DNA from 3 places in the Dickeya parazeae Ech586 genome. Region 1 is predicted to be linked to each of the others. Evidence: predicted binding sites of a transcription regulator. Region 1 holds the regulator's gene; each other region holds the start of a gene.
What was found. The regulator sigma-54, encoded in region 1, starts transcription at its own class of promoters, with help from an activator protein. The targets are predictions, from matches to a motif close to GTTGGCACANNTTTCGCTNT.
Positions count from the first base shown of each region.

Region 2: a site for sigma-54 is predicted at 7,296-7,315, ahead of DD586_RS16240 (gamma-glutamyltransferase family protein). Genes of this name have one in related genera too.
Region 3: a site for sigma-54 is predicted at 6,744-6,763, ahead of norV (anaerobic nitric oxide reductase flavorubredoxin). Genes of this name have one in related genera too.

Region 1 covers NC_013592.1:320,488-331,074, reverse strand. The annotation lists gene lptA (lipopolysaccharide ABC transporter substrate-binding protein LptA) at 1-85, shown strand, start outside; gene lptB (LPS export ABC transporter ATP-binding protein) at 101-826, shown strand; gene rpoN (RNA polymerase factor sigma-54) at 875-2,308, shown strand; gene hpf (ribosome hibernation promoting factor) at 2,333-2,620, shown strand; gene ptsN (PTS IIA-like nitrogen regulatory protein PtsN) at 2,714-3,205, shown strand; gene rapZ (RNase adapter RapZ) at 3,343-4,197, shown strand; gene npr (PTS phosphocarrier protein NPr) at 4,194-4,466, shown strand; gene rnk (nucleoside diphosphate kinase regulator) at 4,657-5,067, shown strand; gene pmbA (metalloprotease PmbA) at 5,130-6,470, opposite strand; gene yjgA (ribosome biogenesis factor YjgA) at 6,661-7,209, shown strand; gene DD586_RS01440 (LysE family translocator) at 7,603-8,229, opposite strand; gene DD586_RS01435 (DUF1543 domain-containing protein) at 8,346-8,846, shown strand; gene aaeB (p-hydroxybenzoic acid efflux pump subunit AaeB) at 8,853-10,587, opposite strand, start outside.
Region 2 covers NC_013592.1:3,714,117-3,724,703, reverse strand. The annotation lists gene DD586_RS16275 (NCS1 family nucleobase:cation symporter-1) at 1-806, opposite strand, end outside; gene DD586_RS16270 (GntR family transcriptional regulator) at 961-1,704, shown strand; gene hpxA (allantoin racemase) at 1,701-2,438, shown strand; gene puuE (allantoinase PuuE) at 2,482-3,429, shown strand; gene hpxZ (oxalurate catabolism protein HpxZ) at 3,641-4,036, opposite strand; gene DD586_RS16250 (AtzE family amidohydrolase) at 4,033-5,445, opposite strand; gene hpxX (oxalurate catabolism protein HpxX) at 5,442-5,639, opposite strand; gene DD586_RS16240 (gamma-glutamyltransferase family protein) at 5,667-7,256, opposite strand; gene DD586_RS16235 (MurR/RpiR family transcriptional regulator) at 7,483-8,322, shown strand; gene DD586_RS16230 (transporter substrate-binding domain-containing protein) at 8,598-9,389, shown strand; gene DD586_RS16225 (amino acid ABC transporter permease) at 9,399-10,064, shown strand; gene DD586_RS16220 (amino acid ABC transporter permease) at 10,067-10,587, shown strand, end outside.
Region 3 covers NC_013592.1:909,316-919,902, forward strand. The annotation lists gene yjeH (L-methionine/branched-chain amino acid transporter) at 201-1,454, shown strand; gene ubiK (ubiquinone biosynthesis accessory factor UbiK) at 1,503-1,790, opposite strand; FMN riboswitch at 1,951-2,113, shown strand; gene ribB (3,4-dihydroxy-2-butanone-4-phosphate synthase) at 2,240-2,893, shown strand; gene tehB (SAM-dependent methyltransferase TehB) at 3,027-3,890, opposite strand; gene norW (NADH:flavorubredoxin reductase NorW) at 4,012-5,208, opposite strand; gene norV (anaerobic nitric oxide reductase flavorubredoxin) at 5,218-6,702, opposite strand; gene norR (nitric oxide reductase transcriptional regulator NorR) at 6,865-8,394, shown strand; gene fumA (class I fumarate hydratase FumA) at 8,441-10,084, opposite strand; gene DD586_RS04165 (LysR family transcriptional regulator) at 10,501-10,587, opposite strand, start outside.

The DNA.
Region 1 (10,587 bases):
GGTCCCGACACAATTGCAGGATAAAGGCGCGCAAAATGGCGCCAAGCCCGGCAGCAACACCGGCAAGCCCACCAAACAACAGTGAGTAACGCGCTAACCCATGGCAACACTAATCGCCGAAAATCTGGCCAAGGCGTATAAAGGCCGCAAAGTGGTGGAAAACGTCAGCCTGAATGTCAATTCCGGCGAAATCGTTGGGCTGCTCGGCCCTAACGGGGCCGGCAAGACGACCACCTTCTATATGGTTGTCGGTATCGTCCCACGTGACGAAGGTCGTATCGTGATAGACGATGAGGACATCAGCCTGCTGCCGTTGCACGATCGCGCCCGTCGCGGTATTGGTTACCTGCCGCAAGAGGCCTCGATTTTCCGGCGACTGAGCGTCTACGACAACCTGATGGCGGTACTGGAGATCAGAAAAGATCTGACCCGCGAGCAACAGCAGGATCGCGCCAACGAACTGATGGAAGAGTTTCATATTGTTCACCTGCGCGATAGTCTGGGACAATCGTTGTCCGGTGGTGAACGCCGTCGGGTGGAAATCGCCCGGGCGCTGGCTGCCAACCCCAAATTCATCCTGCTGGACGAACCCTTTGCCGGGGTAGATCCGATTTCGGTTCTCGACATCAAGAAAATCATTGAGCATTTGCGCGATAGTGGGTTAGGCGTACTGATTACCGACCATAATGTGCGTGAAACGCTCGATGTCTGTGAACGTGCCTATATCGTGAGTCAGGGTCAGCTTATTGCCCACGGCTCCCCGATGGATATACTGGCGAATGAGCAGGTAAAACGAGTCTATCTGGGCGAAGGCTTCCGACTCTAACCACGTCATGTTTTAGGTTGATAATTCAAAAGGAAGTTAACGCGCGTTATGAAGCAAGGTTTGCAACTCAGGCTCAGCCAGCAACTGGCTATGACACCGCAGTTACAGCAGGCCATCCGCCTGCTGCAGTTGTCCACGCTTGAACTCCAGCAGGAAATCCAACAGGCGCTGGAAAGCAACCCGTTGCTGGAGCAGGCCGATATTCATGACGAAATAGAAACCCAGGAAATCAGCGACAGCGAAGCGTTGGACACCCGCGAGGCGCTGGAGCAAAAAGAGATGCCCGACGAGTTACCGCTCGACGCCGCCTGGGATGAAATCTACACCGCCGGTACGCCCTCCGGTACCAGCACCGACTACCGTGATGAGGAATTACCGGTCTATCAGGGTGAAACCACGCAGACACTGCAGGATTACCTGATGTGGCAGGTGGAGTTGACGCCGTTTTCCGATACCGATGCCGCGATTGCCACGTCCATCGTCGATGCGGTGGACAACACCGGTTACCTGACGGTATCGCTGGATGACATCCGTGAAAGCATCGGCAATGAAGAGGTCACGCTGGAAGAAGTGGAGGCGGTGCTCAAACGCGTGCAACGTTTTGACCCTGTCGGCGTGGCAGCCCGCGATTTACGCGAATGTCTGCTGGTACAGCTATCGCAGTTCAACAGCGACGTTCCCCGTCTGAGCGAAGCCAGGTTGATTGTCAGCGACTATCTCGATTTGCTCGCCAACCATGATTTCCGCACCCTGATCCGTACCAGCCGCCTCAAAGAAGACGTATTGAAAGAAGCGTTGGCGCTGATTCAGTCACTGGATCCGCGCCCTGGGCAGTCTATCAATACAGGCGAATCCGAGTATGTCATTCCAGACGTCCTGGTTCGCAAGGTACAAGGCCACTGGATGGTAGAACTCAACACCGACAGCGTGCCACGGCTGCAAATCAACCAACAGTATGCCGCTCTTGGCAACAGTGCGCGTAACGACAGCGACGGGCAGTTCATTCGCAGTCATTTGCAGGAAGCGCGCTGGCTCATCAAGAGTCTGGAAAGCCGTAACGATACCCTGTTGAAAGTCACCCGTTGCATTGTGGAACAACAACAGGCGTTCTTCGAACACGGTGAAGAATTTATGAAACCCATGGTGCTGGCGGATATCGCTCAGGCCGTGGATATGCATGAGTCCACCATTTCCCGCGTGACGACCCAGAAATTTTTGCACAGTCCGCGTGGTATTTTTGAGCTGAAGTATTTCTTTTCCAGCCACGTCAATACAGACAGCGGCGGCGAGGCATCGTCCACCGCTATCCGTGCGCTGGTGAAAAAACTCATTGCAGCGGAAAATCCCGCTAAACCGCTGAGCGACAGCAAGCTGACCACCCTGCTTTCCGAACAGGGAATCATTGTGGCCCGCCGTACTGTCGCCAAGTATCGAGAGTCTTTATCTATCCCGCCGTCAAACCAACGCAAACAGCTGGTTTGACCCCTACATGAGAAGGAAGACGATATGCAGCTTAACATTACCGGACACCACGTCGAAATCACGGATGCTATGCGCGAATTCGTGACCTCAAAATTCGCCAAACTTGAGCAATACTTTGATCGTATCAATCAGGTGTACGTGGTACTGAAAGTGGAGAAGATCCTGCACATTGCAGATGCCACGATCCACGTCAACGGAGGTGAGCTGCATGCCACATCGGAAGCGGATGATATGTATGCCGCCATCGATCTACTGATCGACAAGCTGGCGAGACAGTTAAACAAACATAAGGATAAACTGAAACAGCACTGATGTTGCCGTTTCAGGTGCAGGGACAGCAACCAGCCTGCTTGCTTTATGGCAGGCTGGTAACCGAAGGCAACCGTGTCGTTAAGTGAACGCATCATGAACAACGAGCCCGTTATGCAACTTAGCACCGTCCTCCGTAAGGAGTGCACGCGTAGCGCCGTCCACTGTCAGAGCAAAAAGCGCGCACTGGAAATTATCAGTGAACTGGCCGCCAGACAGCTCAATTTGCCGCCACAGATGGTGTTTGAAGCCATTCTGACCCGCGAGCGCATGGGCAGTACCGGAATCGGCAATGGTATCGCCATTCCGCACGGCAAGCTGGAAGACGACAATACGCTCGGTGCAGTCGGCGTCTTTATCCAGTTGGAACAACCGATAGCCTTTGATGCCATCGATAACCAGCCGGTCGATCTGCTTTTTGCCTTGCTGGTTCCCACTGAACAATGTAAAACCCATTTGCATACGCTATCGCTTGTCGCCAAACGACTGGCGGATAAAATCGTGTGTAAGCGCCTGCGCGCTGCCCAAAGCGATGAAGAGCTCTATCAGATCATGACCGAAGCGGATGATCTGCCCGACCAGCCCTGACGGCAGGCTTCGGACGTTATCCAATCATGAATGACAGCAGGTGTAAGCCTGACAGATACCGGCCTGGCCGGGAAAACGAAGTTAGCTAACTGTGGCGGTGGACATTCACCATCCCGCTGCCAGGGGGGAGTCGTCAGATGGTGCTGATGATTGTCAGTGGTCGTTCAGGCTCGGGAAAATCCGTAGCCTTGCGCGCGCTGGAAGACATGGGTTTCTATTGCGTAGATAACCTGCCGGTGGTGTTGTTGCCCGAGCTGGCGCAGACATTGGCGGAACGGAACATTTCCGCCGCGGTCAGCATTGACGTGCGTAACCTGCCGGAAACGCCGGAAGTACTGGAGCATGCCCTGACACGTCTGCCTCAGAGCTTTTCGCCTCAATTGCTGTTTCTGGATGCCGATCGCAACACGCTGATTCGGCGTTACAGCGACACCCGCCGTCTGCATCCTCTCTCCAGCAAAAATCTGTCGTTGGAAAGCGCCATCGACGAAGAAAATGATCTGCTGGAGCCGCTGCGTTCCCGTGCCGACCTTATCATCGATACGTCGGAAATGTCGGTACACGAACTGGCGGAAATGTTGCGCACCCGTCTGCTCGGCAAGCGCGAGCGTGAACTGACGATGGTCTTCGAGTCATTCGGCTACAAACATGGCATCCCGATTGATGCCGACTACGTGTTTGACGTACGTTTCCTGCCAAACCCGCACTGGGATCCCAAATTGCGCCCGATGACCGGTCTGGATAAACCGGTGGCGGCGTTTCTGGACCGGCACACCGAAGTCCACAATTTTATTTATCAGACCCGCAGCTATCTGGAACTGTGGCTGCCAATGCTGGAAACCAACAATCGCAGCTATCTTACCGTCGCTATCGGTTGTACCGGCGGTAAACACCGCTCCGTCTACATTGCTGAACAACTGGCGGACTACTTTCGCTCCCGTGGCAAGAACGTGCAGTCGCGCCACCGAACGCTGGAAAAACGTAAATCATGACCGTCAGGCAAACCGTTGAAGTGAAAAACCGCTTAGGGATGCACGCGCGCCCGGCCATGAAACTGTTCGAGCTGGTGCAAAGTTTTGATGCTGAGGTGCTGCTACGCAACGAAAATGGCACCGAAGCTGATGCCAGTAGCGTCATTGCCATGCTGATGCTGGATTCCGCCAAAGGCCGCCATATCGAAGTGGAAGTCTCTGGACCAGATGAAGAACACGCGTTAGCAGCGGTCATTCAGCTGTTTGAAGCCGGGTTTGACGAAGATTAATCTGCTGCTGTGCCCCCGGATGGCGCAAGTCGCCATCTGTGATCCCAGTCGATTCCTGTTTATGCGGTACGTTTTTATGCGGTAAGTTCCCTGCATCCCTGATACCATCGGATTAACTTATACCAACTTATGCCCCTGCCCTTCACGGCGGGGGTGTTGTTATCTGCTATTGCAAAAACTGGAGAAACATATGGACAAACCGCACCTGACGATTAGCGAGCTGGATGCCGAACGCCTGGATGCGCTGCTGGAACAACCCGCTTTTGCCGATACAGAGGTTGCGCAGGCTCTGAGCGAGGAACTGGATCGGGCGGACATCGTCCAGCCGGTCGAGATGCCCGCTGATGTCGTCACCATGAACAGCAGGGTCCGATTCCGTGATCTACTCACCGCAGAAGAACATATCCGCACGCTGGTCTATCCGGCCAGTCTTAAGGACAGTCGGGAACAAATTTCGGTCATGGCACCGCTGGGAGCGGCACTGCTCGGCATGCATGTCGGCAACAGCATCGCCTGGCCGCTGCCTAACGGCGAAGAAACGCGCATTGAAGTGATGGAACTGCTCTACCAGCCAGAAGCAGCAGGTGAGTATCACCGCTAATCAGGCCGTTAACGCCAAAAAGGCTGCCCTGATATCGGGCAGCCAATCGCTAAAGTCAGGCGTTATACCCCGGCAATCTTCATTGACGGCAGTAACACCGAACCACACTGGATGTTGCTGCGCGTTTCGATATCATCCCCCATGGTCACCATATTACGCAGCATATCTTTCAGGTTACCGGCAATCGTGATTTCACTCACCGGGTACTGAATTTCACCGTTTTCTACCCAGAAACCGGAAGCACCGCGGGAATAATCCCCGGTTACCGCGCTGACCCCTTGCCCCATCAGGCTGGTGACCAGCAGGCCGGTCCCCATTTCCTTGAGCATACCGTCAAAATCCAGCCCACGTCCGGCAATGTGCCAATTATGAATGCCACCCGCATGGCCGGTGCTCTTCATGCCCAATTTCCGACCCGCATAGGTGGTCAGCAACCAGGTTTGCAGCACGCCGTCTTTGACTATCTCCCGCTGTTCGGTACGCACACCCTCGCTGTCAAACGGCGTGGAGGCCAGCCCTTTGCGCAAATGCGGCAACTCCCGAATAGTCAGCCATTCCGGCAGAATCTGTTTGCCCAGGCTATCCAACAGGAAAGTGGATTTCCGGTAAACGTTGCCGCCGCTGATAGCGCCGACTAAATGACCGAACAGACCGGTCGCCACCTCGGCGGCGAACATCACCGGAGCCTGCATCGTCGCCAGCTTACGCGGTGACAGACGTGCCAGTGTACGGCGCGCGCACTCTTCCCCAACCCATGACGGGGATTGCAAGTCGCCCAGCGCACGACCGATGGTATAGGCGTAATCACGCTCCATATCACCGTTGTGCTCGGCAATCACGCTAACTGACATGGAATGACGACTGGAGCAGTAGCTCTGCAACATACCGTGGCTGTTACCGAATACCTTGATACCGTAGTGACTATTGAAGCTGCCGCCTTCGGTGTTGGTGATGCGTTTATCGGCTTTCAGCGCCGCCTGTTCGGCAGCGGCGGCCAGTTCGATACCGCGATCGGCATCCAGTTCAGCAGGGTGGAATAAATCCAGGTCCGGCGCATCAAACGCCAGTAGCTCTTTGTCTGCCGGGCCGGCAAAAGGGTCAACCGAGGTATAACGGGCAATATCCAGCGCCGCCTGCACTGTGCGGGCGATAGCGTCCGGACTCATATCCGTGGATGACGCACTGCCTTTACGCTGCTGATAGTAAACGGTAATGCCGAGCGCGCCATCGCTGTTGAATTCGACGTTTTCAACTTCACCATACCGGGAGCTGACGCTGATACCGGTTGTTTTCGTGACGGCAACTTCCGCCGCATCAGAACCGGCACGGGCCAGTTCCAGCGCCTGTGATACCGCCTGTTCCAGCACTTTACGCTGTTCTGCAACCTGAGTGATTATTGTCATCGATTTGCCATAATGAGTAAGAAAACATTCAGATAATCTATGATGCAACGAATGCCGTCCGCCTGCTATTCGTTACCTGACCTCAGTTTTACCATGAGGTAACCTGTGATTGAGTCTAACAGGATCGGCGGACAATTTCGCACAAAGCCCATAACCTGATAGGATCAGCCTCTTTTATTGGGGAGCTACCATGAACAAACATCCCGAAGACTGGCAGGACGAGATTCCTGACGCCAGCCAGGACGATGAAGACGAAGAGATAATCTGGGTCAGCAAAAGCGAGATTAAACGCGATGCTGAAGCCCTTAAAGCGCTGGGTACCGAATTGGTCGAGCTGGGTAAAAACGCGCTGGAACGTATTCCGCTGGATGACGATCTGCGTGCCGCGATTGAGCTGGCGCAGCGCATCACCAAAGAAGGCCGCCGCCGCCAGTTGCAGTTGATTGGCAAAATGTTGCGCGCCCGCGACCCGGAACCGATTCAGACCGCACTGGACAAGCTGCGTAACCGCCATAACCAGCAGGTGTCGCTGTTCCACAAACTGGAGCAATTGCGTGACAGATTGATAGCCGAAGGTGACGGTGCGGTTCCCGATATCCTTGCGCTTTACCCGCAGGCCGACCGCCAGCAACTACGCTCGCTGGTGCGTAACGCCCAAAAAGAAAAAGCGGCCAACAAGCCACCCAAGTCAGCCCGGCAGATTTTTCAGTATCTACGCGAACTGGCAGAAGCCGAATAATTTCAGGCAAGCACCTGTCAGATTGCGGATAAACACCTTGATTATCGGTAAGCGGGTTTTCCTGGCGTCCCAAACAGTGCTGAGGTGGATGACTTCGCCGGGTGAGCCGCTGGACGCGGCGAAAGCCCGTGCCGCGTCGGGAACGCGTCACGGGCGGCCCGAACAGCGAAGGCGAACGCCGAAGGTAGCGCGCAGCGCCACTGTTTAGCCACCAAGCCAGTGGTCAAGGAGAGGCGGCGTTTGAGCCTCTCATTGTCGTGCGTGCGATAAAGCAGCAAAAAAATCACACCGCTTATCCCGCACGAAATTGTTCACTGACCGGACAAACTTCACCATTCATAAAACAACATAACTGTTTGTCAACAACATCTCAGACACCTTACGGTACGTATTTTATTTGGTTGATGCCACCAGTGCGGAGCCTGCAAAAATAAACAGGGTGCCGGTCGCACGGTTAAACAACCGCAAACGTCGTGGGTGAGCAAACAGCGTGGAGACACGGTTCCCCATGCAGGCGTAAGTAAACATGATGCTGCAATCCAGCACCGCCCAGGTCAACGCCAGCAATGCGAACTGCATCGCCTGCGGCGCACCCGTGTCGATAAAATTGGGAAACAGTGCGGCAAAAAACAGGATGTCTTTAGGATTACTGACGCCCACCATAAAACCACGTCGATACAACCCCAGCGCCCCTGGTGCACTCTCTTCTACCTCAGAGGAGGGCGTCAGGGTGTTTTCCTGCGTTCGCCAGGCGGAAATACCGAGCCAAATCAGGTAGAGCGCCCCCACAACTTTTAACACCAGAAACGCCGTCGCCGATGCGGCCAGCACCGCACCCAACCCCAGTGCCGACGCGGTCATCAGCAACAGTGAACCGGTCGCGCCGCCCAATATAGTCGCCAGTGCACGTCGTTGCCCGTAGCGCAAACCATGCGTCATACTGAGTAAGGCCGATGGCCCCGGAACCGCAATCAACACGGTGATTACACCGAGGTAAACCAGCCAAAGATGCAGTGTCATTATCCTGTCTTCCGTTGATATCAATTTATTTTACAAGCGGTTAATTCAACCACTTCATTATACAATCAGTAATACAGCGAAAAATAGCAGACCCAAACCAGGAGGAACCACGGCGAATGACAACGCTATTTATGTATTACGTGGGCGGGCGCGCCCAGGGTGCGAATATCGAATTGCATGACATCCAGTTCGCCGCGGTGGAACACCCACAAGATGGGTTTCCCCTCTTAAAAGCCAACTGGTTCGGCGATAAAAACCAGATCCACGTCGACAGCTATACCCCCTGCCCTTGGGCAGACGGCTATGATATCACGCTCAGTCGCCAGCCGTTTCAGGGCAGAGAAAAACTCTGGTTCATCAATATGGGGGGTTATCTGCCGCACAATCCGGCGGAGGTGCATCAGTTCGGGCTGTTTGTCGCAACGAACGCGGAACAGGCTAAACAACGAGCCAAAGCAGTGCTACTGACCGACGTGTTTCAGCAGCACAAGGACGACCTGCGCGATGTGGACGATTGCCTGCCGCTCACGCTGCTGGACCGCTGGTATATCCACCTCACCGCAAACCCTACCGGGCAGGTTTTGCCGCCGCAGTGGCAGGGTTACCACCCGCTGTAATGCGGTTTAGTCGCCGAGCGCATGTTGATGGCGATGCAATAACGCGGTGAGTCTGCCAACCGCATCAATCGCCTCATCCGATACCTGATGGTCGCGTAACAGTTGCTGATACTCATCCATTTGTGCCAGTAATCGGGAAAAATGCAGGCTACGATCGCGAGTGGAGCCGATGACCTGCTCGGCCGTCGCTCGCATCTGACGGTGAAAAGCGGACAGTGTCGGGCTGACCGGCAGCACCAACGTCCGCAGGCGCTGGTGCATCATGATAAGCGACAGCGCCAGGCGATACTTACCGATTTCACCGGGAAACAGGTTCAGCAACAAAAACAGGTGCTGGTACAGCGCGGGCAGGTGGTTCTCCTGACGCTGTGCCGGACGGGTCGACAACGCCGAGACCGCGCCGAAAACGAACCGGTTAAGCAGTGTGCGACTCGTTTGCTCACGGGTATTGTCACGGATAAGCAAAATAACGCTCAATGCCAGAATACAGCCAATCACCTGACCAATCGCATTATCCAGAAACTGGGACAGATTGAATTTCATCGGGTTGCTGAGTACCAGAATGTTGATAGTACTGGCCAACGCCCCCAGCGACCCCAAGCGGCGCTTCTGTACTTCAATGCCTATCACAAAGGCAACACCGCCGAGGCTCAGACAAAGTAGCAGCAGACTTTGCTGGGTAGACGGCAGCACCAGCATGAACATCAGCGCACCCAGCGGCAGCGCCACCAGCGTACCGATCAGAAAGTCTTTCGCCGCCATCAGTGGATTGGGTAAGCGCATCGCCAGCGAGGTCACCACCGCCAGCATCACCATACAAACGCTGCCCGATGTCCAGCCGGTCCACAGCCAGAACAGGCATCCAAGTCCTGTGGCGACAGTCGTACGCACGCCGTTGATCATGGCATGGTGGGTTTCCGCCGAACTGGCCTTGACCGGGATATCAGCGTCCAGTAACACCGCCTCACTCTGGCTGATGCGTACGTTAGTTTTCACGCCTTTCGCCAGCAATTGATAGCGTGCCGCCGCCCCCAGCCAGCTCACCAGTGTTGGCGGCAGACTGCGGCTATGCGCCGCCGCCAGATGGCGCAACTGCCGTAAACGTCGCTGTACGTCGGCAGGGGTCTCTGCCGGTTGTTCCAGCATCACGGCGATCGCCCCTTTGACGGCGTTTGGGTGATCCTGCAACGTCAGGCGGGTTTCGCACGCCTGGGTAATCATGACCCAGGATTGGGTCAACAGCGTGGTTATCCGGCGACTGGCACCCTGCCAGCGTGACGACTCCATCATCAGTACGCTACGCATCCCATTGATGGCGTGGGTTTTACGCACCAGACCGTTCCAGACGGCGTCCAGTTCCTCTTTCGATATGCCATTCACGCAACGTTGCAGCAAGTGATATTGCCCTACCAACAGTTCCTCCACCGCACGGTCGATCTCTTGCTTGATCGAACGGGGCGAAAACAGCAGGTCAGCCAGAATGGCACACACGATACCCAGCACGATTTCGCTACATCGTTCCACCGCAAATTGCAAAATACGCAACGGCTCACTCTGGCTGGTCACGATAATAATCAGCGTCGTGTAGCCTGCCAGCGCAAACACATAGGCGTTCTCTACTTTTACCAGCGACGAAATCCATACACAGACACCGGCCCACAAGCAGCACAGCAGCAGCATCAACGCCGGTGCCCGAACCGTGGAAATGATAATCACCAACGCCCCAATACAGCCGATAAAC
Region 2 (10,587 bases), 1.4 Mb from region 1:
CAGCGGTTACCGCGGTGGATTTCCTGCATGCTTTTAGCGTAGCGGGAAAAGTCGCCAAAGTTCAGTAACGGACCAGAGAAATAGGACACCACCAACGCGGTCGCGGTGATCATCTGCCAGATCTGCTCGCCGCCGCTGAGCGATTTGCTGCTCAGGGTGAAAGAGATATTCTCCAGCCCAGTTTTGTATACAATCCACCCGGCCAGTGCCAGCATGACCACGTAAACCGCCGGACCGGCGACATCGATAAAGCGCTTGATGGCGCTCATGCCGTGCCAGAACACCATGGCCTGCAACAGCCACATCACACCAAAGCACAGCCAGCCCAGTGTCGACAGGCCCAGCCAGTGACTGGCGGTCAGCGAGGTAAGAGAAGGGGCGAATTTCAGCAACACCAGCATCAGCGCATTGGCTGCCAGATACGTCTGGATGCCGTACCAGGCGAAGGCGATCAATCCACGGATGACCGCAGGAATGTTGGCACCGAACACCCCGAAGGACTGACGACAAATCACTGCATAGGGCACGCCACTGAGCTGACTGGGTTTAGCCACTAAATTGGCACACAACTGCACGATGCAAATACCGGCCAGCAAACACAGCAGCACCTGCCAACTGGCCAGACCGAGTGTAAAGAAGCTGGCCGCGACCACGTAGCCGCCCATACTGTGAACATCCGACATCCAGAAGGAAAAAATATTGTACCAGGACCAGTTTTGCTCGCGTGTCGGTGCCAGGTCTTCGTTGCACAGTCTCGGGCTGTAGTGTGCCGGAGCGCTTCCGGCGGGCGTCATATTTTCTGGCATGGAATCTGCTCCTTTTTTGATGACGATGAAAAATAGAGGTGAATAACCTGTCCTGTGAGGTGTTGCAGGATTTGGGCCAGATCGGTGAATTTTGTATACAATAATTTTATTTTTTGTGTACGATCTGGTGGTGACGTGATGACGGAAGAAGCCAATGAACGATATTTATGGTCTCGGACAAGAGACATTTTTCGAGCAAAAAGATGACGTTATCTATCAGGCGCTGTTAAACGCGATTGTTGAGCATCAGTTATTGCCTGGGGCTCGTCTGCCGGAAGAAGCGTTGGCAGACGCGTTTGGGGTGAGCCGTACTGGGATCCGAAAGGTGTTACAGCGTCTGGCAACGGTGCAAATGATCACACTGTTGCCCAAACGTGGTGCACAGGTAGCGACACCGACGGTAGAAGAAGCGCGTGAGATCTTTCAAACCCGTAGCCTGATGGAGTGCGCTAACCTGCCTGCCGTGCTGGCTCACTGCCAGCCGCCGCACCTGGCGGCGCTGGAGAAACTGATGGAGGCAGAAGAAAAAGCCCATCAGGATCGTAATGGGCCGGAGGCGATCCACCTGTCGGCCGCTTTTCATATACAGCTGCAGGCGATTTCCGGTAACACTGTGCTGACCGGCATGGTGTCACAATTGACGCTCCGATCGTCGCTGGTGATCGCCGCGTATGGTGCGCCCTGGCAGCAAGGCTGCCGTTGTCATGATCATCAGGATTTACTGGCACTGTTGCGTAAAGGCAGTCTGCAGGCGCTGACTGCCGCCATGCAACAGCATTTCGACGACATCGTCGCCAGCCTGCGCTTTGGCGGCGACAGTGTGACCACACCGGATTTTTCACGGCTGTTCAGCCAGTTCAAATCGTCCGAACACCCTAACAAGGAGCAGGCCGAATGAGCCGATGCGTGATTCAGGTAATCAATCCTAATACCAGTCTGGCGATGACGGAAACCATCGGTGAGGCGGCACGGCGAGTGGCCTCGGCCGGTACGGAGATTCTGGCGGTGTGCCCGTCGCAGGGCGTGCCGTCGATTGAAGGGCATTTTGATGAAGCGGTGGCGACGCTGGGCGTGCTGGAACAGGTGCGGCTGGGGCGTGAGCAAGGGGTCAGCGGACATGTCATCGCCTGTTTCGGCGACCCCGGTCTGCTGGCGGCACGGGAGCTGGCAAGCGCGCCGGTGGTGGGGATAGCTGAGGCAGCGATGCATCTGGCAACGCTGGTGGCGACGCGTTTTTCCATCGTCACCACGCTGCCGCGCACGCTTATCATCGCCCGTCATCTGTTGCAGCGTTACGGTTTCGAGCACCACTGCGCCGCGCTGCACGCGATCGATTTGCCGGTGCTGGCACTGGAGGACGGGCAAGGGCTGGCACAACATAAAGTGCGGGAAATGTGTATACAAGCGAAGCGGCTGGATGGATCCGGTGCGATTGTGCTGGGCTGTGGCGGCATGGCCGATCTGGCACAGGCGCTGACGCAGGAGTTGGGGATCCCGGTGATCGATGGCGTCGGTGCAGCGGTGAAGATGGTGGAGTCGCTGGTTGGACTGGGACTGAGCACCAGTAAACACGGCGATCTCGACTACCCACTCGACAAGCCGTTAACCGGCGCATGTGCACCGTTGCGCTAAGTAATGAGCGCGCCGTTGCCGTCATCATTAAAGGAAAGAGACCATGACACTTTCTCAGCTCTGGGGTACAGACCCTGACTATCCGCGCGATCTGATTGGTTATGCCGGAAAACCGCCGCATGCCCGCTGGCCCGGACAGGCACGTATCGCGGTGCAATTTGTTCTGAATTATGAAGAAGGGTCCGAAAATCATGTGCTGCACGGCGATGCCGGTTCCGAGCAGTTTCTGTCCGATATTATCGGGGCAGCCAGTTACCCGGCGCGGCATATGTCGATGGATTCGCTCTATGAATACGGTTCTCGTGCCGGTTTTTGGCGTATTCATCAGGAGTTTCAACGCCGTGGCTTGCCGATGACGGTGTTTGGCGTGGCGATGGCGCTGGCGCGAAACCCGGCGGTGGTCGAGGCTATCAAGGCGGCGGACTACGACGTGGTCAGCCACGGTTGGCGCTGGATCCACTACCAGAATATGGATATCGATACCGAACGGGCGCATTTGCAACAGGCCATCGCCGTGCACACCGATTTATTCGGTCAGCCGCCGTTGGGTTGGTATACCGGCCGCGACAGCCCCCATACCCGACAGCTGGTGCTGGAGCAGGGCGGCTTCCTGTACGACAGCGACTATTATGGTGATGACCTGCCGTTTTGGTTGCCGGTGCGGCGCGCCGACGGCGAGGTGAAACCGCATCTGATCGTTCCCTACACGCTGGATGCCAACGACATGCGCTTTGCCTCACCACAGGGTTTTAACAGTGGCGAGCAGTTTTTCAACTACCTGAAGGACAGTTTTGACGTGCTGTATGCCGAAGGGGATGACGCGCCGAAAATGCTGTCGATTGGTATGCACTGTCGTTTGCTGGGGCGACCGGGACGATTCCGGGCGTTACAACGCTTCCTCGATTATATCCAACAGCATGAGCGGGTATGGGTCTGTCGCCGTCAGGATATCGCCGAGCACTGGTATCGGGTCCACCCTTATCAGGGCTGATGCGATAAGGCATTCATCGTACCGACGGCGTTACCCGTATGAGCCAGACAATGTGACCTGTAGGTTTCATTGTCTGGCTTTTTTGTCGGTGATAGCGCCAGGCTGTGTCACGACTGGGCTTGCTGGGGGCGGTGTTCCGGCTCCGACCTCTGGCGGGACGTCGGATAGCCGGTAACCGGTACCGTCGCTATCCGACATGGATGTGTTGGGGTTACACCATCAGACTCACATGGGCCGCCACGATGCGCCAGCCTTGCTCGGTACGCCGCCAGGTTTGCATCTGACGGCCGATTTTCTCGCTGCCTTCACGACGAAATTCGGTACTGGCGACCGCGGTATCACGGCCATAGGTGGTGATGACGGTGTTTTGCAACTGCCTGTCCAACCCGGCAGAGGGGCGTGCGGCACGAAATTCGCGGATCTGCTCGATGCCGTACAGATTTTCAGACGCGCCGTAACGCACTGTGCGTTCATCATGCCAGAACAACTGGTCCAGCACGTCAACATCGTTGCCGGTCAACGCCTTTTCGTAACGGTAAAAGGCGTCGGTGACCTCAGCCAGTACCTCGGGAATATTAATGTCAGACTGTGTGTTCTCGGATGTCATGCGGAAAGTCCTTGTGGGTAAAACGTTATAGGGGGCAGCGCCTGTGCGATGCCCTGTTGTTCAAGATGCCAGGCGGCGCGTAGCGCCACGTCTTCCCTCCAGGGGGCGGCGATCAACTGCACACCGATCGGCAGCCCGCTGGCGGTTACCAGCGGCACGGTGACGACTGGCAGGCCGACGAACGAAATGGGCTGGGTTAACATGCCCATGCTGGCGCGGATCGGTAAATCGGTGTGATTGATGCGCATGGTTTCCTGACCGATCGGGGTGGCCGGGCACGGGGTCGCTGGCGCAATCAGCAGATCGGTGTCGTTGAATAACGCCAGCACTTCACGGCGGAAATGATCGCGAAAGCGCTGAGCCTGTACATACCAGGCCGCCGGGATCATCGCGCCAGCCAACAGCCGTTCACGGGAAAGTGGCTCAAATTGCTCCGGTGTGGCCTGCAGCGCTGGCAGGTATTGATTACCGCCTTCGCTGGCGGAAAGAATAAATGCCGCAGTACGCGCCAGCACGGCGTTATCCAGTGTCACCTCGCTGTCGGCGTTTAAGGCGTCTGCTACTTGTCGCACAGCGGCGGCGGCCTGCTCATCGCACCATTGCGCGAAGTAGCCCCCCAATACCCGGCTGCGTAGCGGGGCAGTTTCAGACAACGACGGCACCGTAGATCGCAGCGATTGATCCGCCTGAAACCGATCGGCCGGATCGCGACCTTGCAGCACGTCATAGACCAGCGCCAGATCGTCTATGCTGCGTGCCAGCGGGCCGATGTGATCGAGGCTGCCGACAAACGGCTGTGTTCCCTGACGTGATAACCGCCCGAACGTCGGCTTTAGTCCGAAAATACCGCACAACGAAGCGGGAACCCGGATCGAACCGTTGGTATCACTGCCCAGCGAGAAATTCACCAGACCGGCGGCAACAGCGGCGGCTGAACCACCGGACGACCCTCCCGCGATACGGGTCACATCGTGCGGGTTGCAGGTTGCACCATAGTGCGTGTTTTCAGTTGTAAAGCCGTAAGCGTAGGCGTCCATATTCAGCAGGCCGGACAGCAGCGCACCTTGTGCCTGTAGCTGGCGCACCGCGAACGCATCCTGAGTAGCGGGAGCACGCTGGCTAAATAACCTGGCCCCGGCCAGGGTGGTTTCACCGGCGACATCAAACAGATTCTTCACCGCATAGGGTACTCCGGCCAGTGCGGGCAGCGGCTCGCCTAAGCGGCGTTTCAGGTCAATGCTGTTGGCTTCTGTCAGCATACGCTGTGCAGTGACGGCGGTGTACGCGTTGACCGCCGGGTTATGTTGCTCGATGCGCGCCAGGGTGTCGCGGGCAATGTCGGTGGCGGACAGGTGACCTGCCGCCAGTTCAGCCTGCAATGTGCGAATAGACAGTTGCGCGGGATTCATGGCTGGTAGACCCCCGCCACTTCCTGACGCTCATCCAACGTAAACGCCATCAGCGGTTGCGCCATAGCGGCGATGCGGCTGAACTGGACGTGCAATTCCTGACGGCGAGCCTCGTCCAGGTCCAGCCCCATCAGGGTTTCCATCTGTTGCAGGTACGCGGCCAGCGTGTCCTGATCGATATCCCTGTTTTTCATAATCAGCACCTTCATCGGGTTGAAAGATTAATAACCGGCTGCGCTGCCGTTGCTGCGCGGGTCGCTGGCACCTTCCAGCATGCCGTTGACGTGGCGGACTATGGCTCCCGCGTGACCGACGGTTTCGCTAAATCCGGTAAGCAGTTCCACATCGTGACCGAGGGTTCGCAACGCATCAATGGTAGCGGGCATGAACCGATCCTCCAGCTTGAGCGTATCGGTCGACTGCCCCCAGGTGCGCCCCAGCAACCAGCGTGGCGCCGTAATCGCCTGTTGCAACGGCATCCCTTGCATCACATGACGAATAAACAATGCGGCTTGTGTTTGCGGCTGGCCGTCACCGCCCATCGAACCATAAACCATCGTGCGCCCGTCAGACAGGCGTGCTGCCGCCGGGTTCAGCGTGTGAAAGGGTTGTTTACCCGGTTCCAGCGCCAGCAAGTGGTTCGGGTCCAGGCTGAAAGACGCGCCACGGTTTTGCCACAACACGCCAGTACCCGGCAGCACCATGCCGCTGCCGAATTCGTGATAAATACTCTGAATGAACGAGACCGACACCCCATGGCGATCGCACACACCCATCCAGACGGTATCGCCCGGCCCTTTGCCCTCGCCCCAGGGCGCGGCGGCGCGGGTGTTGACGGTATCGGCAAGCGCTTTCAGGTGGCTATCGGACAGCAGGGCCTGAATATCCTGGGTGATCAGTTTCGGATCGGTGATGTAGCTATCGCGTAGCCCAAACGCCAGTTTGGTGGCTTCCACCACCCGGTGAATGGTCTGGCTGTCGCTGAGATCGGCCATCCCCAGCCTGTCGGTAATGCCGAGAATCGCCAGCGAGACCAGCCCTTGCGTTGGCGGCGCGAGGTTGAAGACCTCGCCGTGGCTGTGTTTCAACACCAATGGCACGGTACGGCGGGCGCGGTAATTCGCCAGATCCTCCTGCGTGACCGGCATGCCCAGCGCCGCCATCTGTTTTGTCATGCGTGCTGCCAACGCACCGCGATAAAAGCTGTCCAGCCCATCTTGTGCCAGTTGTTGCAGCGTATCGGCCAGATCCGGCTGGGTGAAACGGCTGCCGGTACGGGGGATCGCACCCTGCGGCATAAAGACCCGGCAGAATTCGGAGAAATCGCGCAGTTCGTGCTGGCGACTGGTGAGCGCATCTTCCTGCGACTGGGTAACCGGGATGCCGTGGCGCGCATAGTGGATGGCATCGTCCAGTAACTGTGTCAGTGGCAGGGGAGCACCCAGATCCAGTTCTGCGGCGTAATTCAGCGCTTCCTGCCAGCCGCCTACCGTCCCGGCGACGGTCAGCGCGGCGTTGGGGCCACGGTGCGGAATGCGGCTTTCACCGGCGTAGCGTGCGCGGGTCGCCAGCGAACCGGCGGCACCACTGGCGTCAATGGCGATAGGCTGGCCTTGCGGTGGCACTATCAGCCAGAAACCATCGCCGCCTACGCTGTTCATGTGGGGATACACCACGGCAATAGCGGCGGCGGCGGCCACCATCGCTTCGATGGCATTGCCTCCTGCGCGTAACACGCGTTGTGCGCTGGCGCTGGCAAGATGATGCGGTGTGACCGCCATGCCCGATGGGGCAATATTACTTTGCATCATGAGGGTAAGGCTCTTGGTGGACAGTAGGGTGGTCGATGCTAAGCAAAAGCCGTTCCATCTTTTCTGCTTGCTGCCGACCGACGGTTGTATGCTATGTTCATCATAGCGTCGAAAAGATGAAACAAAAGTTACAGCGCTCAAACTTACAGCGCTCAAACTTAATGCGTTCAAACCCGGCGCGCTCAAACTGATAGCGTTTAGATGTTAGATAATGACAAGGGCAGGCATGAAGCAGATTGATGAACGGTTGCGCAGCCAGTACAGCGAACTGTCGCCGCAGGAGCAGCGTGTGGCGGAGTTTATCTTTGACCATCTGGATGACCTCATCAGCTATAACAGCGCTGAACTGGCGCGGCTGAGCGGCGTTTCCAAGGCCACGGTCAGTCGTCTGTTCCGCCGCCTCGGCTATCCCAGTTACCGCGAGATGCGTGACGAGCTGCGCACCCTGCGCCAGAGCGGGATGCCGTTGACCGATAACCGGGACGCGGTGCAGGGCAATACGTTGCTGGCGCGCCATTACAAGCAGGAGATGGCTAACCTGACGCAATGGGTCAACCAGATAGACCCGCAGCAGTTTGGCGCGGTCATCGCCGCGTTGCAGCAGGCACAGCGTGTCTGCATTCTTGGGCTGCGCAACAGCTACCCGGTGGCATTACACCTGCGTCAGCAACTGTTGCAAATCCGCCCGCAGGTACCGTTGCTGGCGCAGCCTGGCCAGACGCTGGCGGAAGAACTGGCGGACCTCGATGAGCGGGATGTGGTGATTGTGGTGGCGTTCCGCCGCCGTCCACGCCTGATTCAGCCCTTGCTGCAACAATTGCATGCCCGGCAGGTTCCGGTGTTGCTGCTGTGTGAGCCGCAAGTCCACGCGTTGCCGCCGCTGGCGTCCTGGGTGCTGAGCGCACCGCTGGATAGCGTGTCGGCGTTTGACAGCTATGCCGGGGCCATGAGTCTGGTCAACCTTATCAGTAACGCGTTGCTGCACCATATGCTGGCGGAAGGGCGTCAACGTATCCACGATATTGCCGATCTTTACCTGCAACTCGACGAGCTGGAACAGCGGTAGTTGCGCGCTCCACTGGTGCAAATGTTCTATTTTGGTGCAATCCATTCCCGTTTTAATGCCCTGTCATTGTGCGCTGCAGGTTGAAAGCCGGGCGCGTTTCCTGACGATGAAACTTGCCGTTATTCCCTGAGTCTGCCTGTGCTGCTCTCTTCGTGTCGCCGTGTCATGCCGGTTGATTATCTGGCATGCATTTTGCTTTTTAATCTGCAACAAAGGTTTCAATATTTTTATTGAAGAATCTTTGGTTTCAAATTAACTTAACCGGGGGCACAGCAATGAAGATCGGAAAACGTGTTTTGGCAGTAGTTGGTGCAGCGCTGTTGATGGTTCAGGCTGGACAAGCGATGGCGGATCAACTGCAGGATATCCAGAAGCGCGGCGTATTGCGTGTCGCGGTGCCGCAGGATTTCCCGCCGTTTGGCTCGGTCGGTACCGATTTGCAGCCGCAGGGTTACGACATCGACATGGCCCGTTATCTGGCCAGTGAGATGAAACTAAAGTTGCAGCTGGTGCCGGTGAGCAGTGCCAACCGTGTGCCGTATTTGCAAACCGACAAGGTGGATCTGGTGATTTCCAGCCTGGGTAAAAATGCGGAACGTGAAAAAGTGATCGACTTTAGCAGCGCTTACGCACCGTTCTTCCTGGGCGTGTTCGGCCCGAAAGACACGACGGTCACCTCGCCGGATGCCTTACAAGGCAAAACCGTGGGCGTAACCCGTGGCGCGGTGGAAGACATGGTGCTGACCGATATCGCGCCTAAAACCGCTGATATCAAGCGCTACGAAGACAACAACACCACGCTGTCGGCTTATATGTCCGGTCAGGTGCAGTATATCGCTACCGGTAACCTGGTAGTGGCGGCGATTGCCGAGAAGAACCCGGAGAAAGCGCCGGTCGCCAAATTCATGTTGAAAGACTCGCCTTGCTATATCGGTCTGAAAAAGGACGAGCCTGCGCTGAAAGCGAAAGTCAACGAACTGATTGAAAAAGCGCTCAAGGACAACACGCTTAACGGCCTGTCCGAAAAATGGCTGAAAGCGCCGCTGCCAGCCAATCTGGGTGCCTAAGGATACGCCATGACTTATCAGCTTCATTTCGCGGCGCTGTGGCCATACTGGCCGGAGTTACTGGCCGGTTTATGGGTCACTGTGCAATTGACGGTGATGGCAACACTGGGCGGGATTGCCATCGGTATTTGCGGTGCGGCATTACGCAGCGGTAAGCCAACCTTCGTCAGCCGCCTGTGGGGCCTGTACGTCGAAGCGATCCGCAACACGCCGTTTGTGGTGCAACTGTTTTTCATCGTGTTCGGTCTGCCGGGGTTGGGGCTCAAACTCACCGCCGGTCAGGCCGCCCTACTGGCGATGTTGGTGAACCTGGGCGCGTACAGCACGGAGATTATTCGTGCAGGCATCCAGGTGACACCGAAGGGCCAGTGGGAAGCAGCAAGGGTGCTGGGATTATCACGTACCCAGACCTTTACGCGGGTGATTTTGCCGCCCGCGCTGCAACGGATTTATCCGGCGCTGGTCAGTCAGTGCATCATCGTGATGCTCGGTTCCTCCGTGGTATCGCAGGTGTCGTATGAAGAGCTGACCTTTGCCGCCAACTTAATTCAGTCACGGACGTTCCTCAGTTTTGAGGTGTATCTGGTGACCACGCTCTGCTATCTGGTGCTGTCGATGCTGATGCGTCAGCTGCTGTTGCTGGTCGGGCGACGTTTTCTGGGGACAGCGCGCTGATGATGACATTTACTGACTGGGATATTGTGCGCAACCTGCTGCTGGCCGGGCGCTGGACGGTGTTGCTGTCGCTGGTGGCCTTTTTTGGCGGCGCGGTGGTGACGTTACCGTTGTTATTACTGCGCCTGACGAAACGCCGCTGGCCGATGCGCCTGACCCGGCTGTACGCCGATGTGTTTCAGGGCACGCCGCTGCTGATGCAACTGTTTCTGGCGTTTTTCGGGCTGGGGTTGTTTGGTATCGATGTGAGCCCGTGGACGGCGGCTTCACTGGCGCTGACGCTGTTTACCAGCGCGTTCTTGCTGGATATCTGGCACGGCAGCGTACAGGCGTTGCCGAAAGGGCAGTGGGAAGCCTGTCGTTGTCTGGGGTTGACCTTCACACAGACGTTGACCCGGGTGATCGCGCCTCAGGCGATGCGTATCGCCATTGCGCCGACGGTGGGGTTTTCGGTACAGGTGATTAAAGGCACCGCACTGGCGTCAATTATTGGTTTTGTTGACCTGACGAAAGCCGGCACCAT
Region 3 (10,587 bases), 590 kb from region 1:
TATCAGCGCTTATCAGAAGCCTCCGTTTACGGGGGCTTCTTGCTTTTATCGCGTGTTACGTCCATCGGGCATGACTTTTATCAAGTATGACTTTCATCGCGTGGTTTTTCTGCGCGCTCTATCGCGTCGTCTCCGTAACGAGCGCATTTCGTGTGGCAGTGTCGGCTGGTAACCTACCGGCTGGCGATAAGGTACAGACAGTGAGCGGCAATAATACGTTAAAACAGGAGTTGGGACTGGTTCAGGGTATCGGGTTGCTATCAACCTCGCTGCTGGGAACCGGCGTGTTTGCTGTGCCAGCTCTGGTGGCGGAGCAGTCGCGTGGTGATAGCTTGTGGGCCTGGCCGCTGCTGATTGCCCTGGTGTTTCCGATTGCGATTGCCTTTGCCTCGCTGGGAAGGCACTTCCCGAATGCCGGTGGGGCGGCGCATTTTGTGAAGCTGGCGTTTGGGCCTCGCCTGGCGCGGGTGACCGGATGGTTGTTCCTGTCGGTAATCCCGGTGGGGTTGCCAGCGGCGATGCAGATTGCGGCCGGGTTCTGGCAGGCTGCTTTTGGGTTGAGTGCCGACGGGTTACTGCTGGTGCAATTGCTGACGCTGGCGGCGATTTGGCTACTGGGAATACGCAGCGCCGGTTCCAGCGCCACCATTCAGACGCTGATTGCCTTACTGGTGGTGCTGTTGGTGGCGGCAATCTGGTGGAAAGGGCAGATTGCGCCGTCCCAGATTCCGTGGCCTGCGCTTACGCAGATTAACGGCGCACAGATGCTGGATGCGCTGGCGGTGATGTTCTGGTGTTTCGTCGGGCTGGAAGCCTTTGCGCATCTGGCAACGGAATTCAAATCACCCGAGCGTGATTTCCCGCGGGCACTGCTGATAGGTATGTTGCTGGCCGGTACCGTTTATTGGGGATGTACTGTCGCCGTTTTGCATTTCGGGGCTTACGGTCCCCATCAGGCCGCTACGGCATCGCTGCCGGGCATAGTGGTGCGGTTGTTTGGCGAGCATGCCTTGTGGCTGGCTTGCATTGTCGGCTACCTCGCCTGTTTCGCCAGCGTGAATATTTATACCCAGGGTTTTGCCCGGCTCGTGTGGTCACAGGCTCCGGAAGGGAGCCGACTGGCGCGTTTATCCACCGCACGCGCGCCGGTGAATGCGTTATCGTTGGTGGTGGCCTGCTGCCTGCTCTGCTGCCTGTTGATTTACTGGCTGCAACTGCCGTTATCTGAACTGATCGTTTACGCCAACGGCATTTTTATTTTGATTTACCTGCTGTGTATGCTGGCAGGATGGCGGCTATTACATGGCCGTTCCCGTGTGATGGCAAGCATCGGGAGCGTACTGTGCGTAGCGTTGCTGCTGACGCTCGGTTGGAAATCGCTGTATGCGTTAGGGATGCTGACGGTGCTATGGCTGGTGTTGCCGGTAAGACGTGCTGCTATCGCCACTGAATAAAACCAGACAGGAGCGCAGGCCCTGTCTGGCATCGAGCAGATCGTTGCGTTACTGAGCGTCGGCAGGCGGTTGTTGTTCCGCTGTTTCGCGGCCTGCGACTTTTGCTTCCAGCTCGCTCATTCGCTGTTCCAACAGCGCCAGTTTTTCGCGAGTACGCAGCAATACCTGGGTTTGTAAGTCGAATTCTTCACGGCTGACTAAATCCAGTTTTCCTAACTGAGATTGTAAGATCTGACGGATTTTCTTCTCCATGTCTTCGCCAAATTCCCGGATGCCTTTCGGCATGGATTCCTGCACCTGACGGGCAATCTGCTCTAATTTCTTCGGGTCAATCATGACACTTTCCTGAACTGTTTGACGAAAGGGTGGATATACATCAAGTGTAATGCCTGACCCGCACGGTATAAACAAAAAGTCATTTTCATTCGATAAATTTTGCGATCCATAAGCGGGGTTAGTGATTGCCCCTCCCTTCGGTTAGCGCTATAGTAATCCTGCTTATTCTCAGGGCGGGGTGTAATTCCCCACCGGCGGTAAACCAGTATGTGGCCTTAAGGTCAGCTGGAAGCCCGCGAGCGCTCAGACTGCATGGTTTGAGGTCAGCAGATCCGGTGTAATTCCGGGGCCGACGGTTATAGTCCGGATGGGAGAGAGTAACGGTTTCTGACAGGCTAACGCCTGCCCGCGTTATTTTTTGCGTTTTTGTCTGTTTACTCAGTGCAAAAACGACTCCTCAAGTTCGCCCTGATTCTGGTAATCCATACTAACAATGAGGTTTTTTTACCATGAATCAGACTTTACTTTCCGAATTCGGTACACCTGTCGAACGCGTTGAACGTGCGCTGGATGCATTGCGTCAAGGCCGTGGCGTCATGGTGTTGGATGATGAAGACAGGGAAAATGAAGGTGATATGATTTTCCCCGCCGAAACCATGACCGTTGAGCAAATGGCGCTGACCATTCGCCACGGCAGCGGTATCGTATGCCTGTGTCTTACTGAAGAACGCCGCCAGAAGCTGGAACTGCCGATGATGGTGGAAAATAACTCCAGCCATTATCAGACTGCGTTCACCGTGACTATCGAAGCGGCTGAAGGCGTCACCACTGGGGTTTCTGCCGCCGATCGCTTGACAACCATTCGTACCGCGATTGCCGATGATGCCCGTGCGAGCGATCTGAATCGCCCTGGTCATGTGTTCCCGCTGCGTGCGCAGCCGGGGGGCGTGCTGGCGCGTGGTGGTCATACTGAAGCAACGGTGGATTTAATGCGTCTGGCAGGGTTTAAACCGTTCGGTGTGCTGTGCGAACTGACGAATGACGATGGTTCCATGGCGCATGCGCCGGAAGTGATCACCTTTGCGAAACAGCACAATATGCCAGTGCTGACTATCGAAGATCTGGTGGCTTACCGCCAGGCGGCTGAACGTAAAGCCAGCTGATTGTCGCCAGACACTATCACGTTTTTGAAACAGGGCCGGTTTTCCGGCCCTGTTTTTTCAGGTATGTATTTTTCAGGTAGATGCTTTTTCAGGCATAGCCTTTTTCAGGTGCAGGCTTTTTCAGATGCCGGGTTCAGGCTGGTTTGCGGGCTAGCAGCGTGGCAAAGCGCAGCTTGATACGGTTGCCGTCGGCGTCGGTTTTGTGCAGTTCCCCCACATCCTCGTTGTATTTCACTATTTCCCAGTCACGATAATAGTCGTGCAATTCGTTGTGCCCGAAAGTGAACGAGAATGGCAGCGGGCAGGGGAAGTCGTCGGTGGACATAGCGGCGACAATCAGGTTATAGCCTCCGGCGACCGTGTGTTCCTGCATGTTGCTGATAATAGCCGGGACGCAGGAACGATCCAGAAACATAAATACTACTGTCGACAGGATGAAATCGTACTGATGGCGAATATCGGCCTGATTGATGTCGTGGACGAACGCGTCGATCCCGTTGAGTGACTCATCCGCGATTATCTGGTTGAGCTTATCAATGCTCATGGCGTTCTTGTCGCAGGCTGTAACCTCAAAGCCTTTCAGGTTCAGGTAGAGTGCGTTACGCCCGCCGCCACAGCCCAGGTCCAGTGCTTTTCCCAGCTGGATATAACGCATCGCGTTGACAACTTCCGAGTGGGTGCGCGTCAGCTCATATTTTTTGTGGTAGTAATCTTCCGCCGTGCAATAAAAACTGAGCTGGCATTGCAGGTCGTCGGAAAACGCGGCAATGCGGTGCCAGCGTTGCGGTTCAATATAAGGTGGTTGCTGCTGCGGTGAAAACTGAAAGCGTTCTGTGACTTCGCCTTGTTCCGTCAACAGTTCGAACGTCAGTTCGCCCTGTCGTATTTCCAGTTTTGCCCAGGTGTCTTCTTTGGTGTTGTGTTTTTCCTGGAACGCCGCAGGCAGTGTATTGCTGTTCCATACCGGCATCTGTTTATAACAAATCAGTTCTTGCATAGGGACCTCGTACGTTCTCGTCTTTTTCCATTCTATTAATCACGCAGTAGTGTGACCAGAAATATGTATTATAAATGCATGAAATGGCAAGGCGACCGCCGGGCGGTCGCTGGAGACACCATCATGATGACAGTTGTCGTAGCAGTGGGAAGGCCTCTTTCATGCGGTCGCCGCCGACAACAAAGGCCCGCAACTGTTCCTCTACCATTCCCTTTGCCACGATGCCGCCATGATCGGCGATGAGGTGCCAGGTGAGCGCCGGGTTTTGTGTTTCCCCCGCCAGTTGTAACGGAAACAGCGGCGTTTTTACCTTTATCAGCATCGCGGGCAGGGCGAGTGGCTGCTCTCCTTGCCGCTGCTGCTGGTGGATTTCCGTGGTGAGGCGCGCGGCAATACTGTTAGCCGCGATGCTGGCGGTTAACTGGATCGGTTGTAAAAAGGGCAGCAGTTTACCGTTAATTTCAGCGCAATCTCCCAACGCGTAAATATGCGGATCAGAGGTGCGTAACTGGCTGTCGGTGACGATACCACGGTTTACCGACAGGCCTGCCGCTGCGGCCAGCTCGGTATTGGCACGCAGCCCGATGGCGGAGATAACTTCATCTACCACCAGTGTGCGGCCGGACACCAACGTCACGCGCAGGCCAGCCTCGGTTTTTTCCACCTGTTGGAGCTCAGTGCCGAGTAGTAATTCCACCCCTTGTTGCAGCAATGTGGTTTGCAGGCGGGCGCTGAGTTCGACAGGCAGAAGACCGGAAAGAAGATGCGATGCCCGATCCGCCACCATGACGTGTTTACCGGCTTGCGCCATATCCATCGCCAGTTCACTGCCGATCAACCCTGCGCCGACTACCAGAATGCGCGTTGCCTGCATCAGGCGAATTTCTGCCTGACGATACTCCTGCTGGCTATTGAGCGTCAGCATCCATTCATGGCCGAGAATCGGTGGGAGCACAGCGCTGGCGCCAGTGGCCAACACCAGTGTGTGGTAATCATACTGCCTGTCACCACAGATGACGTGGCGTCGACTGGCGTCAATAGCGGTGACGGCGGTATGTGCCAGCAGGGTAATCCGCTGTTCTTCGGCAAAGTGCGCGGCACGCATGCGTGTCAGGTCGTCGGCACGGCGCTGCTGGCTGAACACATGGCTGAGCTCCGGCTTGCTGTAGTCGTCGCCGCTGTCGGCGGTGATCAGGCGAATAGGGCAGTGAGCGTGCTGCTTACGCAGGCTTTTAATCAATTGCCGGGCAGCAAAGCCTGCCCCGACAACAATGGTTTCATAAGAAATGGTTTCATCAGAAATGATCTTATCAGACATGGCCGTTCCTTAGTTGATGGGGTTAAACACGTCTTTGCCTAAGCTGCATTCGGGGCATAAGAAGGTGTCCGGTACATCAGACCAGGGGGTGCCCGGTGTCACGTCCTGCATCGGTTCACCGATAGCCGGGTCGTAAATCCACTGGCATACGCTGCATTGCATGCGCCCGCTATACTGCGGCTCAGAGGCGCTGCTACAGGCACACGGGGAGGCGGCGGTTATCTCTGCTGATATGCCGGTGTCGGCCGCTACCGGCGTGGGGCTGATATCGGTGGTGACCGGTGATACGGTTAACGGATGCAGCGCCCATTGGCGGGCAATTTCACGACCATGTTCCCGGCAAATTGCCAGCGCAGACCCATCCGGACGCCATTTGGTTTTCAGCGACAGCGTGGTCTCGAAACCCGCGTCCATCAGCCGGGTCTGGATACGATCAACCGCGCCGCCGTTCCAGCCGTAGCTACCAAAGGCAGAGGCTTTCTTGTTCTGAAAACGCAGGCCGGTGATCTCTTCTAACATGGCGGCCACTTTCGGCATCATCACGTTATTCATGGTGGAAGAACCCACCAGCACACCCTTGGAACGGAATACCTGCGTCAGAATTTCATTTTTGTCATGGCGGGCCACATTGTAGATTTTGACGGCGACACCCGGATCGACATCATGGATCCCCTGAGCGATGGCATCCGCCATCATGCGGGTATTGTTGGACATGGTGTCGTAGAACAGCGTGATGCGATCTTCCTGATAGCTGTCGGCCCAGCGCAAATAGTGGTGAATGATCTGCGCCGGGTCATTGCGCCATACCACACCGTGGGAGGTGGCGATCATCGATAACGGCAGGTTAAACGCCAGCACTTCGTTGATTTTGGCGGTGACCAGACGGCTGAACGGCGTCAGGATATTGGCAAAGTAGCGTTGGCACTGCTCGAACAGTTCCCCCTGATCGACTTCATCATTAAACAGGTGTTCGTCGCAGTAGTGCTGCCCAAACGCGTCATTACTGAACAGGACCGCATCACCGCTCAGATAGGTCATCATGCTGTCTGGCCAGTGCAACATCGGTGTTTCGATGAACACCAATTGTTTGCCGTTGCCGATATCCAGCGAATCGCCGGTTTTGACGGTGTGGAAATGCCATTCAGGATGATGGTGATGACCGGTAATCGAGTCGATGGCGTTATGGGTGCAGTAAATCGGCGTATTGGGGATATAGGCCATCAGCTCACTCAGTGCCCCGGCGTGATCTTCCTCGGCATGGTTGATGACGATGTAGTCGATCTGCGCCAGATCGATCTCCGCCATCAGGTTCTGGACAAAATCACGGCTGAACTTGTGATCAACGGTGTCGATCAACACCGTTTTTTCTTCCCGGATGAGGTAGCTGTTATAGCTACTGCCTTTCAGCGTTTTGTATTCAGTGCCGTAGAAGTCGCGAACTTCCCAATCCCGTTGGCCAACCCAGTGAATGTTATTTTTAACATGAATAGACATCGTCATACTCCAGTGAACGTAGTAAAGGTCGTTGCCATGTCATAGCACAGGCCGTGCCATGTTTTATCTTTTTGATTTTTAATGATTTTAAAAATAACCTTTGTCATTATGACAATAACCGGATAATGTCTTTTTGACACTCATTTGTGAAAAAGACACACCATGACGCTATCGATAGATGCCTTTGCGCACATTGCTATTGAGTTGCAGCAAGGGCTTTCAACCCGCGACCGTTTTCAACGCCTGCTCAACAGCCTGCGCCAATTACTCTGCTGTGATGCTGCCGCTTTGCTGAGTTATGAAAGTCAGTTGCTGCGCCCGCTGGCAACCGATGGGCTGGCACCGGACGTGCTGGGGCGGCGTTTTCGGCTCTCCGAGCACCCGCGTCTGGAAGCGATAGCCCGGGCTGGTGATGTGGTGCGGTTCCCTGCGGACAGCCAGCTTCCCGACCCTTACGATGGCCTGATCCCCGGTCAGGAAGCGTTGAAAGTGCACGCCTGCGTGGGCCTGCCGCTGTTTGCTCACCATTCGCTGATTGGTGTATTGACCATTGACGGGATGGATCCACACCAGTTCGATCATTTCAGTGATGAAGAGCTACGGCTGATTGGCGCGATGGCGTCGGTAGCCCTGAGTAATGCGTTATTGATGGAACAACTGGAGCGCCAGACCGTAGCACCACTGCCGGATGTCGCGCCGATGGCAGAGGCAAATGCTGACGAGATGGTGGGGTTGTCTGCGCCCATGCAGCAACTGAAAAAAGAAGTGGCGATTGTGGCCGATAGCGACCTTAACGTGCTGATCATGGGGGAAACCGGGGTTGGCAAGGAACTGGTGGCGCGGGCCATTCATCAGGGATCGCGGCGTGCAGACCGCCCGCTGGTGTATCTGAATTGTGCCGCGCTGCCGGAGTCAGTGGCGGAAAGCGAACTGTTCGGCCACGTGAAAGGGGCGTTTACCGGCGCGATCCATCATCGTACTGGTAAATTTGAGCTGGCGGATAACGGTACGCTGTTTCTGGATGAAATCGGCGAACTGTCGTTGACCTTACAGGCCAAGCTGCTGCGGGTATTGCAATACGGCGATTTGCAGCGCGTGGGTGACGACAGCAGCCTGAAAGTGAATGTGCGTGTGCTGGCGGCGACCAACCGGGATTTAAAGCAGTCGGTGCAGGAGGGGACTTTCCGCGCCGACTTGTTCCATCGACTGAGCGTGTTTCCGCTGTCGGTGCCGCCGCTGCGTGCGCGTGGTCAGGATATTGCGCTGCTGGCCGGTTTTTTCTGTGAACGCAGCCGGGCCAGACTCGGGTTGCAACGCCTGTCATTATCGCCGCAAGCGACCCAGTTGCTGGTGCGTTATCCATGGCCGGGGAACGTGCGCGAGCTGGAGCATGTCATCTATCGGGCGACGATTGTCGCGCGGGCAGGCGGCACGAGCGGCGATCTTGTCTTACGGCCGGAACACTTGAATCTGGATGGTGTGCTGCCCGATGAGCCTCATCCTGCTAACGCGGAGAATACCGCGCCGTCGTGGCGTGGCGTCAGCCTGCGGGATGCTACAGAGCATTACCAACGACAGGTGATTAGCGACACGCTGGCGCGGCATCAGGGTAACTGGTCGTCCTGTGCCCGCGAGCTGGCGGTAGACAGCGGCAATTTACACAGGATGGCAAAACGGCTGGGGATAAAATAACAAACCCCGGCATGGCCGGGGTTTGAAGCACAGGCTTAACGAGTCATCAGCCGCAGCGGGTGCATTTCTGTGACTGGATCACCTGGAAGAAGTCGTTGCCCTTGTCATCCACCAGAATGAAGGCCGGGAAGTCTTCCACTTCGATTCTCCAGATAGCTTCCATACCCAGTTCCGGGTATTCCACACACTCCAGGCTCTTGATGCTGTTCTGCGCCAGAATGGCTGCCGGGCCGCCGATGCTGCCGAGATAGAAGCCACCGTGTTTATGACACGCGTCGGTGACCTGCTGGCTGCGGTTGCCTTTAGCCAGCATGATCATGCTGCCGCCGTGGGATTGCAGCAGATCAACGTAAGAGTCCATACGGCCAGCGGTTGTTGGGCCGAGTGAACCAGACGCGTAGCCTTCCGGCGTCTTGGCTGGGCCTGCGTAGTAGATCGGGTGATCTTTCACGTATTGCGGCAGTTCACCGCCGTTATCCAGCAGTTCCTTCAGCTTGGCGTGCGCAATGTCGCGCGCCACGATGATGGTGCCGTTCAGCGACAGGCGAGTGGAAACCGGGTATTGCGACAGCGTTTTGAGGATGTCTGCCATCGGGCGGTTCAGGTCGATACGCACCACTTCACCTTCGCCAGCCTGACGCAGGTGTTCCGGAATGTATTTGCCGGGGTTGGTTTCCAACTGTTCCAGCCAGATACCTTGACGGTTGATCTTGGCTTTGATGTTACGGTCCGCCGAGCAGGACACGCCCATCCCTACCGGGCAGGAGGCACCGTGACGCGGCAGACGGATCACCCGCACATCGTGCGCGAAGTATTTACCGCCGAACTGGGCGCCAAGCCCCAGATTACGGGCTTCTTCCAGCAGTTCCTGCTCCAGCGCTACATCGCGGAACGCCTGACCGTGTTCATTACCCTCGGTCGGTAATTCATCGTAGTAGCGGGTGGAGGCCAGTTTCACGGTTTTCAGGTTGGTTTCTGCTGAAGTGCCGCCGATGACAAAGGCAATGTGGTACGGCGGGCAAGCCGCGGTACCCAACGTACGCATTTTTTCTACCAGATAGTTTTTCAGTTTACCCGGTGACAGCAGCGCTTTGGTTTCCTGATACAGATAGGTTTTGTTGGCGGAACCGCCGCCTTTGGTGACGAACAGGAATTTATACTCATCCCCTTCGGTGCTGTAGAGGTCTATCTGCGCTGGCAGGTTGGTGCCGGTGTTGACCTCTTTGTACATGTCCAGCGCCGCATTCTGGGAGTAGCGCAGGTTGTCTTCGATAAAGGTGTTGTATACACCGCGCGACAGTGCTTCGGCGTCGTTGCCGTTGGTCCACACGCGTTGGCCTTTTTTACCGACGATAATGGCGGTCCCGGTATCCTGACAGGTCGGCAGGATGCCTTTGGCGGCGATTTCGGAGTTACGCAGGAACTGCAGGGCGACATAACGGTCGTTTTCGCTGGCTTCTGGGTCGTGCAGAATATCGGCGACCTGCTGCTGGTGGGAAGGACGCAGCAGGAAAGAGGCGTCGTGGAATGCCTGTTGTGCCAGCAAGGTCAGCCCCTGCGGGTCAACTTTGAGAATATCCTGGCCTTCAAACTGGCTAACAGAAACAAAGTCGCTGCTGATCAAACGGTATTCGGTTTTATCTTTCGCTAATGGAAACGGATCTTGGTAATAAAACGGTTTATTCGACATTTTCTTCTCACTTGCAGCCGCATAATTGAGTGATTTATCGGGTCTTATTTCCGCCTAAGGCTTTTGTGCCGGTCTTATTGTTGTGTCCGTCGTCTTTGGCACGACGACAAAAGCAATAAACGTGGTTGATATTCCTTAACTTGCGCCAGTTGTGCGCCTATTGAGGGATACCACCTCACATACTATGGCTTTATGGCGGGGAGTACCACGCTGACAAGTCACATTATTTTTATCTTCGTCATGTTTTCGTCGAAAATATATCGCAGACAGAAACGGGATGTTGATATTGATAATCGTGACATGACGGGCGCCATATTAAGTCATTTATTTAAATTAATTAAGTGCAATGTGCCTGGGTGATAAATACCCATTGAATAAATAAGGGTACACATCACCTTGCCGGTATGTTGATTTTATTATTCGCGCTGTTCGAGCAAGGTATCGATGAGCCACAGTCCCGCCGGGCCGGGGGGCGAGGGGCGGGACCAGGCGATATCCACTTC